Linked DNA regions of Saccharopolyspora erythraea NRRL 2338. The protein of the gene in region 1 interacts with the protein of each later gene in a pairwise test. Links are inferred from orthologs where the notes say so. Each region holds a gene or a part of one and is shown on either strand. Other genes may lie near its edges. The genes, in order: eno and rpe.

Region 1 (7,920 bases):
TCGTAGACCTTGAACTTGGCGCCCTTGATCTGCGGCTTGTCCGCGCCGGCGTAGTTCTCGTAGGTGGCGACGTTGAGCTCGACGTTCGGCGTGCGGTCGACGAACTTGAACGGACCGTTGCCGATGGGGTGGTCCTCGAACTTCTTCGGGTCGGCGAAGAACGAGTCGGGAAGCGGCTTGTAGGCCGAGTAGCCCAGGACGACGGGGAAGATCGTGAAGGGGCTCTTGAGCTTGACCGTGAAGGTGTTGTCGTCGACGACCTTGAGGCCCGACATCTCCTTCGTCGGCGGCGTCGGCGGGGACGCGGGGCCGGCCTCGCCGTCGGGGTCCTTCGGGTGGACCACGTCGTAGCCGTCGACCTGCTCGAAGAAGCTCGCACCCTGGAAGCCGTTGGGGCCGTAGGCGGTGTAGTTCCAGGCGTCCACGAAGTTCTTGGCCTTGACCGGGGTGCCGTCGTGGAACGTCCAGCCCGGCTTCAGCTTGATGGTGAAGTTCGTGTTGTCGGTCGTGGTGATCGACTCCGCGACCGCGTTCTCGACCTTCAGGTCGCTCGCCCGGTACTCGACCAGGCCGGTGAACAGGGCGTCGATGATGAAGCCGCCGTTCTCCTCGGTCGTGTTGCCAGGAACCAGTGGGTTCTCCGGCTCGCCCCAGTCGAGGGTGACGATGCCGTCCTCACCCGAGGCGCTGCCGCCTCCGCCGCAGGCACTGGCGAGCATCGCCACCGCCATTGGGACCGCGACCAGAGCGGCCAAGCGTCCCTTTCGCATGTACGTCCTCCCGCTTCCACGTGTGCCCCGTCGGGGATTTTCGGGGGTCACCACGCACGGCGGCGTTCACCGCCGCGTCAGACGAGCGTAAACATAAGTGAGAACGGGCTCACAGCAATCCGCTGTCACAAAGCCGTCACCTTCTGGCTCGATCCAGAAACCCCGTCACTCAGAAGGTGGAATAGGACGACCACACTCCGGGAACTAGCTGATAGACAGGGCGATGCCGTCCAGGATGTCGTGTTCACTGACGGTGATCGAGTCGATTCCGGCGCGTTCCGACAGCTCCTCTGCCAGCACCTTCACCACCAGCGCGCCGCCGACGATCACGTCCACCCGGCCGGCGTGCAGGGAGCCGATCCCGGCGCGCTCGTCGTGGGTCATCGACAACAACTGCTCGGTTGTCCGTTCGAGTCCATTCCGGGATATCTGTGAAAGGTGAATGGCGGCGGGATCGTACTCCGGCAGATTCTGCGCGATGGCCGAAAGCGTCGTGACCGTTCCGGCGACCCCCACCCAGGTCCGGGCATCCGAGGAATCGACGGCGGCGAACGCGTCGTCCAGAATGCCGCGCGCGACCTTGACGGCCTCGCGGACCTCGTCCTCGGCCGGCGGGTCGCCGTGCAGGCTGCGCTCGGTCAGCCGGACGCAGCCGATGTCGGCGGAGTACGCGGCGGTGATGTCGGCGCGCACGCCGTCCCAGGTGCCGACCACCAGCTCCGTCGAGCCGCCGCCGACGTCGGTGACCACGAACGGCCCGTCCTGCGGGTCCAGGTCGCCGACCGCGCCGATGAACGACAGCCGCGCCTCCTCGTCACCGGTGATCACCTCCGCGTCGATGCCGAGGGTCTCGCGCACCATGGCGAAGAACTCCTCGCGGTTGGAGGCGTCCCGCGTGGCCGAGGTCGCCACCATGCGGATGCGCTCCACACCCTTGCGGCGCGCGATGTTGGCGTAGTCGACAAGCGCGGCCCGCGTGCGCTCGAGCGCCTCGTCGGCGAGCCTGCCGGTGGCGTCGACGCCCTGGCCGAGCCGCACGATTCGCATTTCGCGGTGGATGTCGCGCAGGTGCCGCGTCCCGCCGTCGGGATCCGAATCCGGCCCCGGGGAGACCGTCACGTCGGCGACGAGCAGCCGGATGGAGTTCGTTCCGCAGTCGATCGCCGCGACACGTGACATCGCTGGTCCTCCTCGATACGTGCGCCGGCCGGCCGCCGCAGGCCCGCCGCGCGCTGCGCGCTTGTCGGCCCCCACGCTAGTTGCGCGCCCGGCGGACGCACGCGCGTGGTACCGCAACGCCGTGTCACACGAAAGTGGAGCGCGCGGACTCCTTCGGACGGGTGACCCGTGGTAACTCAGCGCGCCCGGGGCGAGGGCGCGAACCGCCGGGCGAAAACGGGTGATCCAGGAGAGATTCACCCGCCTGCCAAGCCAACTCCAACCAGTCGAGCGACCTCGACCGGTGGTATCGCGGGCCCGGGCAGCGGCAGGCGGCGTCCCTCGCACCAGGAACACCGCCTGCCGGGCCGGCCGGTTTCACCCCCCGGACATCACCGCTGCGCGGGCGCGTAGTCGTCCGGCACGACGCAGGGCACCAGCGACCCTCCGTCGCCCGGCTCCACGTAGACGGTCGCGCCGGCGGTCGCCGCGGCGGGATCGGTGCGGCCCGGCGGGAGGTCGTTCCCGGCCGTCGGCCTGTCCTGCTCGGTCACGAACTCGCCGTTGTGCAGCACCGGCACCTGGCACGACGACGGCGGCCCCGGCTCCTCCGGCGGCGTGCTGCTGCCGGGCGGAGGCGTGCTGCTGTCCGGAGGCGGCGTCGTGCTGTCCGGGGGCGGCGTGCTGCTGTCCGGCGGAGGAGTCGTGCTCTCCGGCGGTGTGCTGCTCTCCGGAGGCGGTGTCGTGCTGTCCGGAGGCGGCGTGCTGCTGTCCGGCGGAGGAGTCGTGCTCTCCGGCGGTGTGCTGCTCTCCGGCGGGGGCTGGCTGCTTCCCGGCGGCGGCGTGGTGCTTTCCGGAGGCTTGCTGCTCTCCGGCGGGGGCTGGCTGCTTCCCGGCGGCGGCGAACTGCCCGGCGGGGTACTGCCCGGCGGGTTGCTCGACGGCGGAGTGCTCGACGGGGCGGGCGGTGGGGTGCCGTTCGGCGGGTGCGCCGTCGGCGTCGGAGAAGGCCCCGGAGCCGGCGCGGGCGCCGGCGCACCGGCCGGGGGCGGCGTCTGCGGCATCGCCAGGACCGCCGGGCCGTCGGGCAGGCGGTTGCCCTCGAGCACGTCGTCGACCTCCGGCGCCAGCTCCGACGGCGTCGGCGTCACGCCCTTGGCGTAGGCGGCGGCCCAGACCAGGACGGTTCGCACGTACTCGTCGGAATGGTTGTAGCGGAACACCGCGGCGGCCAGGTTCGCCGGCTCGCGCAGGTTCGTCCCCCCGGAGCACAGGTAGTCGGCCGCCGCGACGGTCGCGTCGTGCACGTTGTGCGGGCTGCTGACGCCGTCCCGGTTGCCGTCCGTCGCGTACTTGCGCCAGGTCGACGGGATGAACTGCATCGAGCCGACGGCCCGGTCCCAGGTCGGGTCGCCGTCGTACTGGCCGCCGTCGGTGTCCGGGATCGCCGCGATCCCCGGACCGCCGGAGAGCCGCGGGCCGAGGATGGCCTGCACGGTGGTGCCCACGACGTCGATCTCGCCGCCGCGGGCGTGCCCGGACTCGATGCGGCCGATGGAGGCGAGCACCGACCAGTGCACCCCGCACGACGGGGTCGACTCCGACGCGCGCTCCGCCGCCGCGACGTAGGCCGACAGCATCGGCTCCGGGATTCCCAGCGGTCCGCTGGGCACCTCGACCGCGGGCCCCGCACCGGTCGCGAGCCCGTCCGGGTCGCCTGCCCGGTCGAGCACATCCGGGCTGAGCTGGTCGGCCTGCGGAATCCGCCCGCCCGCGCCGAGCTCCCGCGGATCGGCATCCGTGCGCAACGCGCCGCCCGCCGTCGGGGCCGACGCGTAGAAGCCGCTGGAGGCACCGATCAGCGCGGCGGGCACGAGCAGGACGGGCGTGAGCGCGGTGACCGCCACCCAGCGCGATCTGCGCCTGCGTTGCCGGAAAAGCGGATTCCCCCTGCGCGGATGCTTCCTGCGAGCTGCCACTGCTCCTCCTGGTCGCCGGCGGAGTGACTCCTACGACCGACGCGCCACCCGGTACCCCAACCGGGACGCGGCCTCCTGGATACACCACCGCGGCAAGCAGCGCTCGGCGGCGACTCCGGTGTCACCCCTGTGCCGGGAAGACGGAACGGGACGGCGATGGCGTTGCCCCGATGGCGAGAAACCGCCGAGGAATCCTGTTCGCTCAGCTCCGGTGGCTGGAGACGAGATCGGCCGGACGCAGCCGCACCGGGAACGGTTCGTTGAGCTCCAGCCACTGCTGTCCCGCCACCGAAGCGGTCTCGGTGTAGCCGTCCAGCGGCTCCGCGGCGGAGGTGGGCGCGTCGAGGTCGACCGCGCCCCGGGGACCGAGGCGCCAGCACCGGATGCGCGGCTCGTCGGGGTCGATGACCCAGTAGTGCGGACAACCGGCCTCGGCGAACTTGGCCCGCTTGAGGTGCAGGTCGAAATGCCTGGTGCGGGGCGAGAGCACCTCGACGGCCAGCACCGGCGGACCGATCAGCGCCTGCTCGGTGAACGCGTCCCGCCTGCCGACCACCACGTCGGGGATGAGCACGGTGTCCTCGGCGAGGACGACGTCGACCGGCGCGGGCAGCACCTCGTGGGTCGCCGGGCACGCCGGTTCCAGCGCGACGATCAACCGCAGGATCGCGCGCTGGTGCAGCGGCCGCGGCGACGGGCTCACGACGAGGACCCCGTCCAGCAGCTCGTATCGGTGCCCGTCATGAGGCATCGACTCCAGGTCTGCCCGCGTCAAGGACCTGCCGGGAGGAAAACCGCGGACGTAGCCCATGGTGCGCTCCGCCTCTTAACTGTCAGTGACCGCAGGATGACTTCATGCGACGCTGCTGGAGTGGGCAGTGTATCGGCCCGCGCGTGGCACCGTTCGGCGAACCCGGCGAGCGGCCGGGCGCTGCTCCGAAGGCCGGGCACCGCCACGACCGGTCGGGCGAACGCGCGAAGTGCGGCTCAGCTCTCCGGCCAGCGCTCGGCGATCAGCTCCAGCGCCTGGTCGCCGAAGGGGTTCACGCCCGGCCCCTTGGCCAGGGCGTGCGCGACGTGCACGTGCAGGCACTTGACCCGGTCGGGCATGCCTCCCGCGCTGACGTCGGTGCCCAGCGACTCGATCGCGTCGCGCTCGGCGAGGTAGGACTCGTGGGCCCGGCGGTACTGCTCGGCGAGCTCGGCGTCCTGCTCGAGGTGGTCGGTCATCTCCCGCATCAGCCCCTCGGCCTCCAGCGTCGAGACTGCCGACACCAGCCGGGGCGAGGTCAGGTAGTACAGCGTGGGGAAGGGCGTGCCGTCCTCCAGCCGCGGGTTCGTCTGCACCACGGTCGGCTCGCCGGCCGCGTCGCGCGCCGCGACCGCGCGCAGCCCGCGCGGCGGCCTGCCGATCTGCCGCGCGATGACCTCGCGGTCGGCCTCGCTGATCGAGGACGTCCCGCCCGGCTCCGCGGCGTCCGCGCCCGGAGTCGATGTGCCCGCCAACGTCACTGTTCCTTTCCCGTCACCGAGTCCCACAGGCGTTCGTACCACGGCCTGCCGTCGCCACGCGGTTCGGCCGCGGGCGCGGGTGCCTGCGGTGCCGCGGGGACCTCCACGACGTAGGGCGTCTCGCCCGGCCGCACGTAGCCGAGCCGCGCCCTGGCCTCGGCCTCGATGCGGGCCGGGTCGGACAGCTCGGTCCGCCGCTGTTCGAGCTCCTGCACCTGCTGCACCAGCTCGACCTTGCGCTGCTCCTGCTGGGCCAGCTCCGCGCGCTGGCTGAGGTAGGTGCGCAGCGGCACCGACACGCTCAGCGCCATCGCGCACACCACGATCGCCAGGACCGCCGCGTGCCGGGTGGAGGAGAGCTTGAAGGCGCCGCCGCTGCTGCTGGACCTCGGGCGCGACCGGGCAGGCGGCTGCCCGCCCGGTCGCCCGCCCGAGGACCTGGGGGTGTTCCGGCGGACGCGCTCGGATCGCCGCGCCGCCGGGCTCTCGCCCCGGCGGCGGCGCTGGCCGCGGTCGCGTCCGCTCATGATCACGCCTCCGGTGTGAACCGCGGGAAGGCGAGCTCGCCCGCGTAGCGCGCCGCGTCACCGAGGGTCTCCTCGATGCGCAGCAGCTGGTTGTACTTGGCGACCCGCTCGCTGCGCGCCGGGGCACCGGTCTTGATCTGGCCGCAGCCGGTGGCCACCGCCAGGTCGGCGATCGTGGTGTCCTCGGTCTCGCCCGAGCGGTGGCTCATCATGCTCTTGTAGCCGCAGGACGTGGCCAGGTGCACCGCGTCCAGGGTCTCCGACAGGGTGCCGATCTGGTTGACCTTCACCAGCAGCGCGTTGCCCGCCCGGCGGCTGATGCCCTCCTCCAGCCGCTCCGGGTTGGTGACGAACAGGTCGTCGCCGACCAGCTGCACGCGCTCGCCGATCTCGCTGGTCAGCCGCACCCAGCCGTCCCAGTCGTCCTCCGACAGCGGGTCCTCGATCGAGACCAGCGGGTAGGCGTCGAGCAGCTCGCCGTAGTAGCCGGCCATCTGCTCGGCGCTGCGCTTGGAGCCCTCGAAGTGGTAGGCGCCGTCGCGGTAGAACTCGGTCGCGGCGACGTCCAGCGCCAGCACGATGTCGCGGCCCAGCTTGTAGCCGGCCTTCTCGATCGCCGAGGCGATCAGGTCCAGCGCCTCCCGGTTGCTGGGCAGATCGGGGGCGAAGCCGCCCTCGTCACCCAGACCGGTGGCCAGGCCCTTGGCCTTGAGCACCGACTTCAGGCTGTGGTAGGTCTCCGCGCCCCAGCGCACGGCCTCGGAGAAGGAGTCCGCGCCGATCGGGGCGATCATGAACTCCTGCACGTCGACGCCGGTGTCGGCGTGGGCGCCGCCGTTGAGGATGTTCATCATCGGCACCGGCAGCACGTGCGCGTTCGGTCCGCCGACGTAGCGGAACAGCTCCAGGCCGACCGACTCGGCCGCGGCCTTGGCCACCGCCAGCGAGACGCCCAGGATCGCGTTGGCACCCAGCCGGGACTTGTCCGGCGTGCCGTCGAGGTCGACCAGCTTCTGGTCCACCACCCGCTGCTCGATCGCGTCGACGCCGGCCAGCTCCGGACCGATCTCGTCCAGCACCGCCTCGACGGCCTTCTCGACACCCTTGCCGCCGTAGCGCTCGGCGTCCCCGTCACGCAGCTCAACGGCCTCGTGCTCGCCGGTCGAGGCACCCGAGGGAACCGCGGCGCGGGTGAGCGTGCCGTCCTCCAGTGCGACTTCGACCTCGACGGTGGGGTTCCCGCGGGAGTCCAGGATCTCGCGGGCACCGACCTGCTCGATGATCGCCACGTGTGCTCCTAATCAGCGTTTGAACTACGGACGTGTCGAGCCGCCCCGGCGTTGCGCACGCGCCGGTGGTGCGGGCCGAACGCCCGACGACCGGCTACGAGCCTAACCGGGGGCCGATCGGCCCCGCCGCAGACTCGCTCGGATCCGCCTGCGTGGCCGTCGTCATGCCGGGTACCCCTTGCGCGGCCTGCGAGAAGCATCGTGATCAGCGGTTTCGCGCCGACCGGGGACCGGTGCCCGTCCCGCCGGCGGGATGGTGCCGGTCACGCGAGCGCACCAGTGGGAGAACGGTCGTTCGGACGTGTACCACCATCCGGTCGGACGTCGAGGAACGGGCCGGTAGAACGTACCGTTGTTCACCTATGACCACCGAAGGCACCGTGGAAGCTTTCCGCCGGGCCGAGAGCCTGGTCGCGCAGCGGCGCCCGCTGGAGGCGATCCGCGTTCTGGAACCCGTCCTCGACATCGCCTCGGACAAGAAGAGCGTTCAGCTCCTGCTGGGTCGCGCCTACCTGTTCTCCGCCCAGTTCCGGCGGGCCGAGCTGGCGTTCCTGCGGGTCCTGGAGCTGGACCCCTCCGACCACTACGCCCGGCTGGTCCTCGGCCGCACGCTGCAACGCCAGGGGCGTCTCATCGAGGCCCGCACGCAGCTCCGGCTGGCCGCGACCATGAACCCCGCCCCCGC
Region 2 (8,060 bases), 1.4 Mb from region 1 along the record:
GCAGCTCGATCGAACCCGGCACCCGCACCACCGTCGGCTCGGCGACGCCCGCCTCGCTCGCGGCCGCCAGGGCGCGTTCGAGCAGCCGGTCGGTGATCTTGGCGTGCCACCGGATCGCCGCGATCCCCAGCCGCAGCTCACCCGCCTGCGGTACCGACGCCTGCGGTCGACCCTCTCCGCTCATGCCGTCACTCCCGCCTCGCCGCCGAGCGAGGAGTCCTCGCCGTCCTCCAGGTCGTACAGCTCGTGGCCCATCCGGTCGCGCTTGGTCTGCAGGTAGCGCAGGTTCTCCGGGTTCGGCCGGATCGGCAGCGGCTCGCGGCCGACGACCCGCAGCCCGTAGCCCTCCAGGCCGACGCGCTTGGCCGGGTTGTTGGTCAGCAGCCGCATCGACTTGATGCCCAGGTCGCAGAGGATCTGCGCGCCCTGGCCGTAGTCGCGGCCGTCGACCGGCATGCCCAGCGCGACGTTGGCGTCGACGGTGTCGGCGCCGTCGTCCTGCAGCTGGTAGGCCTGCAGCTTGTGCATCAGCCCGATGCCACGGCCCTCGTGCCCGCGCATGTAGAGCACGACGCCGCGCCCGGCCTCGGCGACCTTCTCCATCGCCGCGGCCAGCTGCGGGCCGCAGTCGCAGCGCAGCGAGCCGAGCACGTCGCCGGTCAGGCACTCCGAGTGCACTCGGACCAGGATGTCCTCGCCGTCGCCGATGTCGCCGTAGACCAGCGCGAGGTGCTCGATGCCGTCGAGCGTGCTGTCGTAGCCGACGGTGCGGAACGTGCCGTGCGCGGTGGGGATGCGCGCCTCGGCGACCCGCACGACCTGCTGCTCGAACCGGCGCCGGTAGGCGATCAGGTCGGCGATGGTGATCAGCGCGAGGTCGTGCTCGTCGGCGAAGACCTCCAGCTCGTCGCGGCGGGCCATGTCGCCCTCGCTCTTCTGGCTGACGATCTCGCACAGCGCGCCGGCCGGGCGCAGCCCGGCGAGCCGGGACAGGTCCACCGCCGCCTCGGTGTGGCCCGGGCGGCGCAGGACACCGCCGTCGCGCGCCCGCAGCGGCACCACGTGGCCCGGTCGGTTGAGGTCGTCGGCGGAGGAGTCGGCGTGGGCCAGGACCTTGAGCGTGTGCGCGCGGTCGGACGCCGAGATGCCGGTGCTGACGCCCTCGGCCGCGTCGACGGTGACCGTGTAGGCGGTGCCCTTGCGGTCCTGGTTCCAGTGGTACATCGGCGGCAGGTCGAGCCGGTCGCAGTCCTCGCCGGTGAGCGCCACGCAGATGTAGCCGGAGGTGTAGCGGACCATGAACGCCACCATCTCCGGCGTCGCCATCTCGGCGGCGAAGATCAGGTCGCCCTCGTTCTCGCGGTCCTCGTCGTCGACGACGATCACCGGGCGTCCGGCCGCGATGTCGGCCAGTGCGCGCTCGATGTCGTCGAACTTGTGTGTGCTCACCGTGTTCGTGCCCTTGCCTTCGGGGTGCACCTCGTGCTGGTTCACCACGTCCGCCCCCTGCTGCCCCCATTGTCCCCCGAAAGCGGGGAAGCTCCACGGCCCAGGTCCGCCAACTGCGCCTGCGCGAGCCGTTCCACGTGCTTGGCCAGCACGTCGACCTCGATGTTGACCTCGTCACCAGGGGCCCGGAAGCCAAGCGTGGTGAGCTCCTTGGTGGTGGGGATCAGCGCGACGCTGAACGACTCCTCGCCCGCCTCCACCACGGTCAGCGACACGCCGTCGACGGTGATCGAGCCCTTCTCCACCACGTAGCGGGAGAGCCGCGCGGGCAGGTCGAAGCGGGTCAGTCCGTCGGCCTCGGCGGAGCGCAGCACGGCCGTGCCGTCGACGTGGCCCTGCACGATGTGGCCGCCGAGCCGGTCGCCGAGCGCCATCGCGCGCTCCAGGTTGACCCGGTCGCCGACGCCGACGTGCTTGAGCGAGGACCGGCGCAGCGTCTCGGCCACGACGTCCACCGTGAACGCTCCTTCGAGGACGTCCACGACGGTCAGGCACACGCCGTTGACCGCGATCGAGTCCCCGTGGCCCGCATCCGAGGTCACCACCGGGCCGGCCACGGTGAGGCGGCTGCCGTCGGCCAGCGGCTCGGCGGCGGTGACGGTGCCGAGCTCCTCCACAATCCCGGTGAACACGGGCTCCTCCTACTCCTGCGCGACCGGCACGGCGCTGACGCGCACGTCCGGGCCAACCATCGTGACCTGCTCCACGTGCAACCGGAACGCCTGCGAGATACTTCCCACTCCGGCGTCGCCGAGGGCCGCGCGGCCCGAACCGAGCAGCGCGGGAGCGATGTAGCCGAGCACGCGGTCGATCCGCCCGGCCGCGGCGAAGGCCCCGGCGAGCACGGGCCCGCCCTCCAGCAGCACGTCCACCGCACCGCGGCCGGCGAGCTCGGCCAGCACGGTGTCCGGATCGGACGCCGGCAGCAGGAGCGTCTCGGCGGTGTCGTCGAGCACGCGCGCTCCCGCCGGAACGGGCCGGTTCCCCACCACGACGCGCAACGGCTGGTGCTCGTGCAGGCCGCCCTCCGGCGTCCGGGCGGTCAGCTGCGGGTCGTCGGCCAGCACGGTGCCGGTGCCCGCGACGACGGCGTCCATCCGCCGCCGCAGCTCGTGGACCTCGGCGCGCGCCTCGGGGGAGCTGATCCACTTGCTGGTGCCGTCGGCCGCCGCCGAGCGACCGTCCAAAGTGGCCGCGTACTTCCACGTCACGTGCGGCCGTCCGGTCCGGGCGAAGTGCAGCCAGGCGCGCAGCGGGCCGGACTCGGCCTCCTCGGCGAGCAGTCCGCTGTGGACCTCCACGCCCGCCGCGCGCAGGATGTCGGCGCCGCCCGCGGCGACCGGCATCGGGTCGCTGACCGCGTGCACGACGCGGGCGACCCCGGCCGCGAGCAACGCGTCGGTGCAGGGCGGGGTGCGGCCGGTGTGCGAGCAGGGCTCCAGCGTCACCACCGCCGTGCCGCCCCTGGCCCGCTCGCCCGCTTCACGCAGGGCGACGACCTCGGCGTGCGGGCCGCCGGGCGGCCGGGTCGCGCCGATCCCGGCGACCGCACCGGCGGCGTCGAGCACGACGCACCCGACGGGCGGGTTGGGGCTCGTCGTGCCGCGCACGCCCTCGGCCGCGCCGATCGCGGTGCGCATCGCCGACGACAGCGCCGCCTCCGAGCCCGTCCCGCCCACCGGGCTCACAGCCCGGCGTGCGCGTTCGCGAAAGCCGGGGCCGCCTGGCCCCGCAGCGCCTCGACCGCCTGGGCGGGGTCCCCGGCGCCGTAGACGGCCGAGCCCGCCACGAAGCAGTCCACACCGGCCTCGGCGGCCTGCTCGATGGTGTCGGCGTTGATGCCGCCGTCGATCTCAACGACGAGGTTGAGGTGACCGGTGTCGACCAGCTCGCGGGCCTTGCGCACCTTGGTGAGCACGTCGGCGATGAAGCTCTGGCCGCCGAAGCCCGGCTCGACCGACATCACCAGGAGGGTGTCGTAGTGCTTGAGCACCTCGACGTAGGGCTCCAGCGGAGTGTTCGGCTTGATCGACAGACCCGCCTTGGCCCCCGCCGCGCGCAGGTTCTTGGCCAGCATGACCGGGTCCTCGGCGGCCTCGACGTGCACGGTGACGTTGTAGGCGCCCGCCTCGGCGTAACCGGGGGCCCAGCGGTCGGGGTCCTCGATCATCAGGTGGCAGTCGATCGGGATGTCGGTGGCCTTCAGCAGCGACTTCACCACGGGCAGGCCGAGGGTCAGGTTCGGCACGAAGTGCGCGTCCATCACGTCGACGTGCAGCCAGTCGGCGCGGTGGCCGGGCTCGCCGTTGACGGCGGCCATCTCGTCGGCGAGGCGGGCGAAGTCGGCGGAAAGGATGGAGGGCGCGATCATCGGCTGGTTCGACACATGCGGGAGTGTAAATGCCGCTTCCCGGGCACTCCTCCGGTGCCTGCCGGCGGCGCCGGGACCTGGTCCCGCCCGCCTCTTCCGCCACAGCCGCCGGCGCCCGGGCACCGGCCTTCGCGGCGGGTCAGCCCCTCGCCGCCGCCCGCTTCCGGACCACGTAGTAGGCCCCGACCAGCACCAGCAGGAACGGCACGCCCGCCTTCCACGCGGTGTTGAACTGCTCGGTGAACGGGGTGGTCAGCAGCACGGCCGCCACGAACACCATCACCAGCACGGTCGTCACCGGCGTTCCCGGCAGCCGCACCGGCGACGGCGGCAGTCCCTCCGCCGCCCGCCGCCTGCGGAACGCCAGCTGCGTGGCCAGGATGAGCAGCCACACGATCAGCGCGCCGAACAGCGCCAGCCCGAGCATCATCGGGAACGCGGTCTCCGGCGAGAACACCGAGATCGCCGCCGCAAGGGCCAGCCCCACCGCCGAGAGCAGCAGCGCCCGGCGCGGCGCGCCGTTGGCGCTGAGCCCGGTGAACCACTTCGGCGCGTAGCCGTCCCTGGCCAGCGAGTAGGTCATCCGCGCGGTGACGTAGAGGTTGGTGTTCATCGCCGAAAGCGCCGCGGTGAGCACCACGAAGTTCATGATCCCCGCCGCGGCCGGGATGCCCGCCGTCGCGAAGAGCCGGACGAACGGGCTCTGCGTGACGTCGTCCTCGGTGGACACCTGGTTCCAGGGCAGGATCGAGACCACCACGAGCATGCCGACGACGTAGAACAGCGCCAGCCGCAGCACGGTGCCGCGCGCCGCGCGGGGGACGTCGCGGCCGGGATCGCGGGACTCCGACGCGGTCAGCGCGACGGCCTCGGTGCCGAGGTAGGAGAAGGTGACCACGGTCAGCGCCAGCCACACCGCGCCGATGCCGTTGGGCAGGAAGCCGTCGTGCTCGGTCAGCGCGCTCACGCCGACCGGGGCGTGTCCGGGCAGGCCGAAGACGATGTAGGTCAGCCCGAGCAGGATGAACACCACGATCGTGACTACCTTGATCATGGCGAACCAGTACTCGAACTCGCCGAAGTAGCGCACCGCCGAGGCGTTGACCGCCAGCATGACCGCCGAGAACACCACCACCGGCAGCCACAGCGGCATCTGCGGGTACCAGAACTGCACGTAGAGCCCGGCTGCGACTACCTCGCTGCCGATGTTGACCACCTGCGCGGCGAAGTACATCCACCGCTGCACGAAACCGGCCAGGCCGCCGAGGTAGCGCTGCGCGATCGGGCCGAAGCCGCCCGCCTCCGGGTGCACCACGATCATCTCGGCCAGCGCGTAGGCCAGCGCGAGCGCGGCGAACGCGGCCACGGCGTAGGCGATGATCACCGCAGGACCGGCGATCGAGATCGCCAGCCCCGAACCGAGGAACAGCCCGGTACCGATCGCACCGCCGACGGCGATCATCCCGACCTGGCGGCCGGAGAGATCTCTGCGCAGACCGGACTGCTCGTCCGATTCGGTCACGGCCTTGCTCACGGGTGCCGCCTTCCTCGTTCGCGGTGAGGCGCCGAGCGCCTGCGGTGCGCCGAGGACTGTACCGGCGGGTTGTGACGGATCGGTCTCGCCCGGACGCCGGTCCGCGCACACCTCTCGCGGCCGCGGGGCCGGGGTCAGTCGCGCGGCAGCTCGAGCGAGATCGGGGTGCCCTCCTCGACCGCCCGGCTCACCGTGCACAGCCGCTCGATCGCCCGCTGCACCGCGTCGACGAGCTTCGCGCGCTGCCCGGCGTCCTCGATCGGGCTGAGGTCGACGTCGAAGCGCACCTGGACCTCGGCGAACTTGTGCGGGTCCTCCTCGGTCTTGGTGCGGTCGGCGTGCACGTCCAGCGTGGCCGACTCGCCGAGCCTGCGGATCAGCATGCTCTCGCTGGTCACCGCCGAGCAGCCCGCGATGGCCGCCAGCAGCAGCTCTCCCGGGGTGAAGGCACCGGGCGCGCCGTCGCGCCCGATCGTCACCTCCGCGCCGCGGTCGTTGGTCGCGGTGAAGGTGTGCTTGCCGGTGCGGCGCACTTCGACCGGTGTGGATGACATTCGGCCCCCTCTTGTCGGGTTGCGGTGGTTCCGCGTGCCGGATGCGGTTGTCCGCACCGCCTGCGCGGGTGATCGTCACACGAGCACCGCACGGCGCCGGCAGGTGCCGTGCGGAACCGTGAACGTCCAACATCAGCCGCCGCGCCGATGTTCCGCACCGAGGTGGGGCCACGACCACGACGACGTCCGAAGGGCCGGCGCGCAGGCCGTCGCCCGGCGTGGGCGCGCTGATCGCCGTGGCGGTGCTGGTCTCGGCCGGCCCGCTCGCGCTGACCGTCGCCGGGGCGTGGCTGGTGTTCGGCGCCGTGGTGCACCTGCTGCCGATCCGCTCCGGACCAGCCGGGTGAGAGCGCACCCCCCGGAACTCCGGGGGCGGTGGGTCCGACAATCTGGGTGTGAACTGTGAAAGCTGCCGGATCTCGATCTCGGCGCGGCTGGACGGCGAGGACGGGACCGCGCCCGACGAGCAGGTCGACGCCCATCTGGAGAGCTGCGCCGCGTGCCGGGCGTGGCAGGCCAAGGCCGCGATGCTCACCCGGGGGCTGCGGGTCCGCCCCGCGAGCCCGACCCCCGACCTGGTCGACGCGGTGCTCGCGCACGCCCCGCGCCGGCGCCACCGGGCGGTGCCGCGCGTCGCGCTGGCCGTGGTCGCGGTGGCCCAGCTCCTGCTCGGCGCCCTGCAGATGCTCGGGCTCGGTCCGCACGCCCACCACGGCATGAGCGCCCACCTGTTCAACGAGAGCACCGCGTGGAACCTCGCCGTCGGTGCCGGGCTGCTCTGGGCCGCGGCCCGCACCCGCGCGGTGTCCGGGATGCTGCCCCTGCTGAGCGTGTTCCTGGTGGTGCTGACCGGCTTCTCGCTGCACGACCTGATGGCCGGTGTCGTGTCGGTGGAGCGGGTGGCCTCGCACGGCCTGATGCTGCTGGGGCTCGGTCTGCTCTACACCGTGCACCGCACCAGCAGCGGTGGACACCCCGGCGGCGCTACCGCCGACGACTCCGACGAGCACACCGGGCTCTCCGGTCCCCGCACCGATGTCCCGGGCAGGACGGCGGCGTCCGGTCGCCCGCCGCTGCGGCCCACGGCGCAGGACCGCCGGGCGGCATGATGTCGGCGATCCCGGAGCCGGAGGACGCCTGAGGTTCCGCCACCGGAACCGCCAGGCGAACCGCCTCCGGAAAACCCTCAGTCCTCGTCCTCGCCGATGTCCTCGTGCCACAGCCGCGGGTTGGCCGCGATGAAGTCGGCCATCATCTCGACGCAGCCCGGGTCGTCGAGCAGGACGACCTCCACGCCGTGCTCGGCCAGCCAGTCGTGGCCGCCGTGGAAGTTGCGGGCCTCGCCGATCACCACCCGGCTGATGCCGAACTGGCGGACCAGACCGCTGCAGTACCAGCACGGCGAGAGCGTGGTGACCATCGTCGTCCCGGCGTAGGAGCGCTGCCTGCCCGCGGCGCGGAACGCCGAGGTCTCCCCGTGCACCGACGGATCGCCGTCCTGCACCCGCCTGTTGTGCCCCCGCCCCAGCACCTCGCCGTCCCGGCCGACCAGCGCCGCGCCGATCGGGATCCCGCCTTCGGCCGCGCCCGCGCGGGCCTCGGCCACCGCGACGGAGAGCCACTCGCGGAAGTCGGCTTCGGACGGTCGCTCCGGCATCTCGTTCCTCCCGGGTGCGGCCACGCGGGCCGGCCTGCTGGTCAGTTCTGCCGAGGGCGTCCGCCGCCGGGGCGCGCTCACACCCTCAGCAGCGCGCAGAACATCGCGTCGGTGCCGTGCCGGTGCGGCCAGAGCTGCACCGCGGGCCCGTCGCCGAGGTCCGGGACGCCCGGGAAGTACGGCCGGGCGTCGAGCTGCTCCACCCCGGCGCGCCGGACGACGTCGGAGACGACACCCTCGGTCTCCGACAGGTGCGGCGAGCAGACGACGTAGGCCACGACCCCGCCCTCGCGGGTCAGCCGCACCGCCGAGAGCAGCAGCTCGCGTTGCAGCTTGGCCAGCTCGGCCACGTCGTCCGGACGCCTGCGCCAGCGGGCCTCGGGGCGGCGGCGCAGCGCGCCGAGTCCGGTGCACGGGGCGTCGACCAGCACGCGG

What was found.
Region 2: the proteins of eno (region 1) and rpe interact in binary tests that used the Escherichia coli proteins (3 or more experiments, as listed by UniProt). The link is inferred for Saccharopolyspora erythraea NRRL 2338 from one-to-one orthologs.

What each region holds. Positions count from the first base shown.
Region 1 is NC_009142.1:937,728-945,647, reverse strand. Bases 5,093-7,920 are described here. They hold eno (phosphopyruvate hydratase), read right to left. Parts: upstream 7,236-7,920; coding sequence 5,949-7,235; downstream 5,093-5,948. Other genes in these bases: SACE_RS04130 (tetratricopeptide repeat protein), read left to right, coding at 7,598-7,920; SACE_RS36080 (FtsB family cell division protein), read right to left, coding at 5,416-5,946; SACE_RS04150 (DUF501 domain-containing protein), read right to left, coding at 5,093-5,413. Outside these bases: SACE_RS04170 (peptide ABC transporter substrate-binding protein), read right to left, coding at 1-770; SACE_RS04165 (Ppx/GppA phosphatase family protein), read right to left, coding at 975-1,949; SACE_RS04160 (lytic transglycosylase domain-containing protein), read right to left, coding at 2,321-3,907; SACE_RS04155 (Uma2 family endonuclease), read right to left, coding at 4,110-4,718; more of SACE_RS04150, read right to left, coding at 4,895-5,092. UniProt on the Escherichia coli protein: Catalyzes the reversible conversion of 2-phosphoglycerate (2-PG) into phosphoenolpyruvate (PEP). It is essential for the degradation of carbohydrates via glycolysis.
Region 2 is NC_009142.1:2,302,250-2,310,309, reverse strand. The notes cover bases 2,038-5,005. They hold rpe (ribulose-phosphate 3-epimerase), read right to left. Parts: upstream 3,881-5,005; coding sequence 3,194-3,880; downstream 2,038-3,193. Other genes in these bases: SACE_RS10365 (amino acid permease), read right to left, coding at 4,020-5,005; ribD (bifunctional diaminohydroxyphosphoribosylaminopyrimidine deaminase/5-amino-6-(5-phosphoribosylamino)uracil reductase RibD), read right to left, coding at 2,151-3,149; SACE_RS10380 (riboflavin synthase), read right to left, coding at 2,038-2,141. Outside these bases: ribH (6,7-dimethyl-8-ribityllumazine synthase), read right to left, coding at 1-184; SACE_RS10385 (bifunctional 3,4-dihydroxy-2-butanone-4-phosphate synthase/GTP cyclohydrolase II), read right to left, coding at 181-1,479; more of SACE_RS10380, read right to left, coding at 1,491-2,037; more of SACE_RS10365, read right to left, coding at 5,006-5,414; SACE_RS10360 (OsmC family protein), read right to left, coding at 5,549-5,968; SACE_RS39705 (hypothetical protein), read left to right, coding at 6,187-6,315; SACE_RS10355 (zf-HC2 domain-containing protein), read left to right, coding at 6,364-7,077; SACE_RS10350 (nucleoside deaminase), read right to left, coding at 7,155-7,625; SACE_RS10345 (RsmB/NOP family class I SAM-dependent RNA methyltransferase), read right to left, coding at 7,703-8,060. UniProt on the Escherichia coli protein: Catalyzes the reversible epimerization of D-ribulose 5-phosphate to D-xylulose 5-phosphate.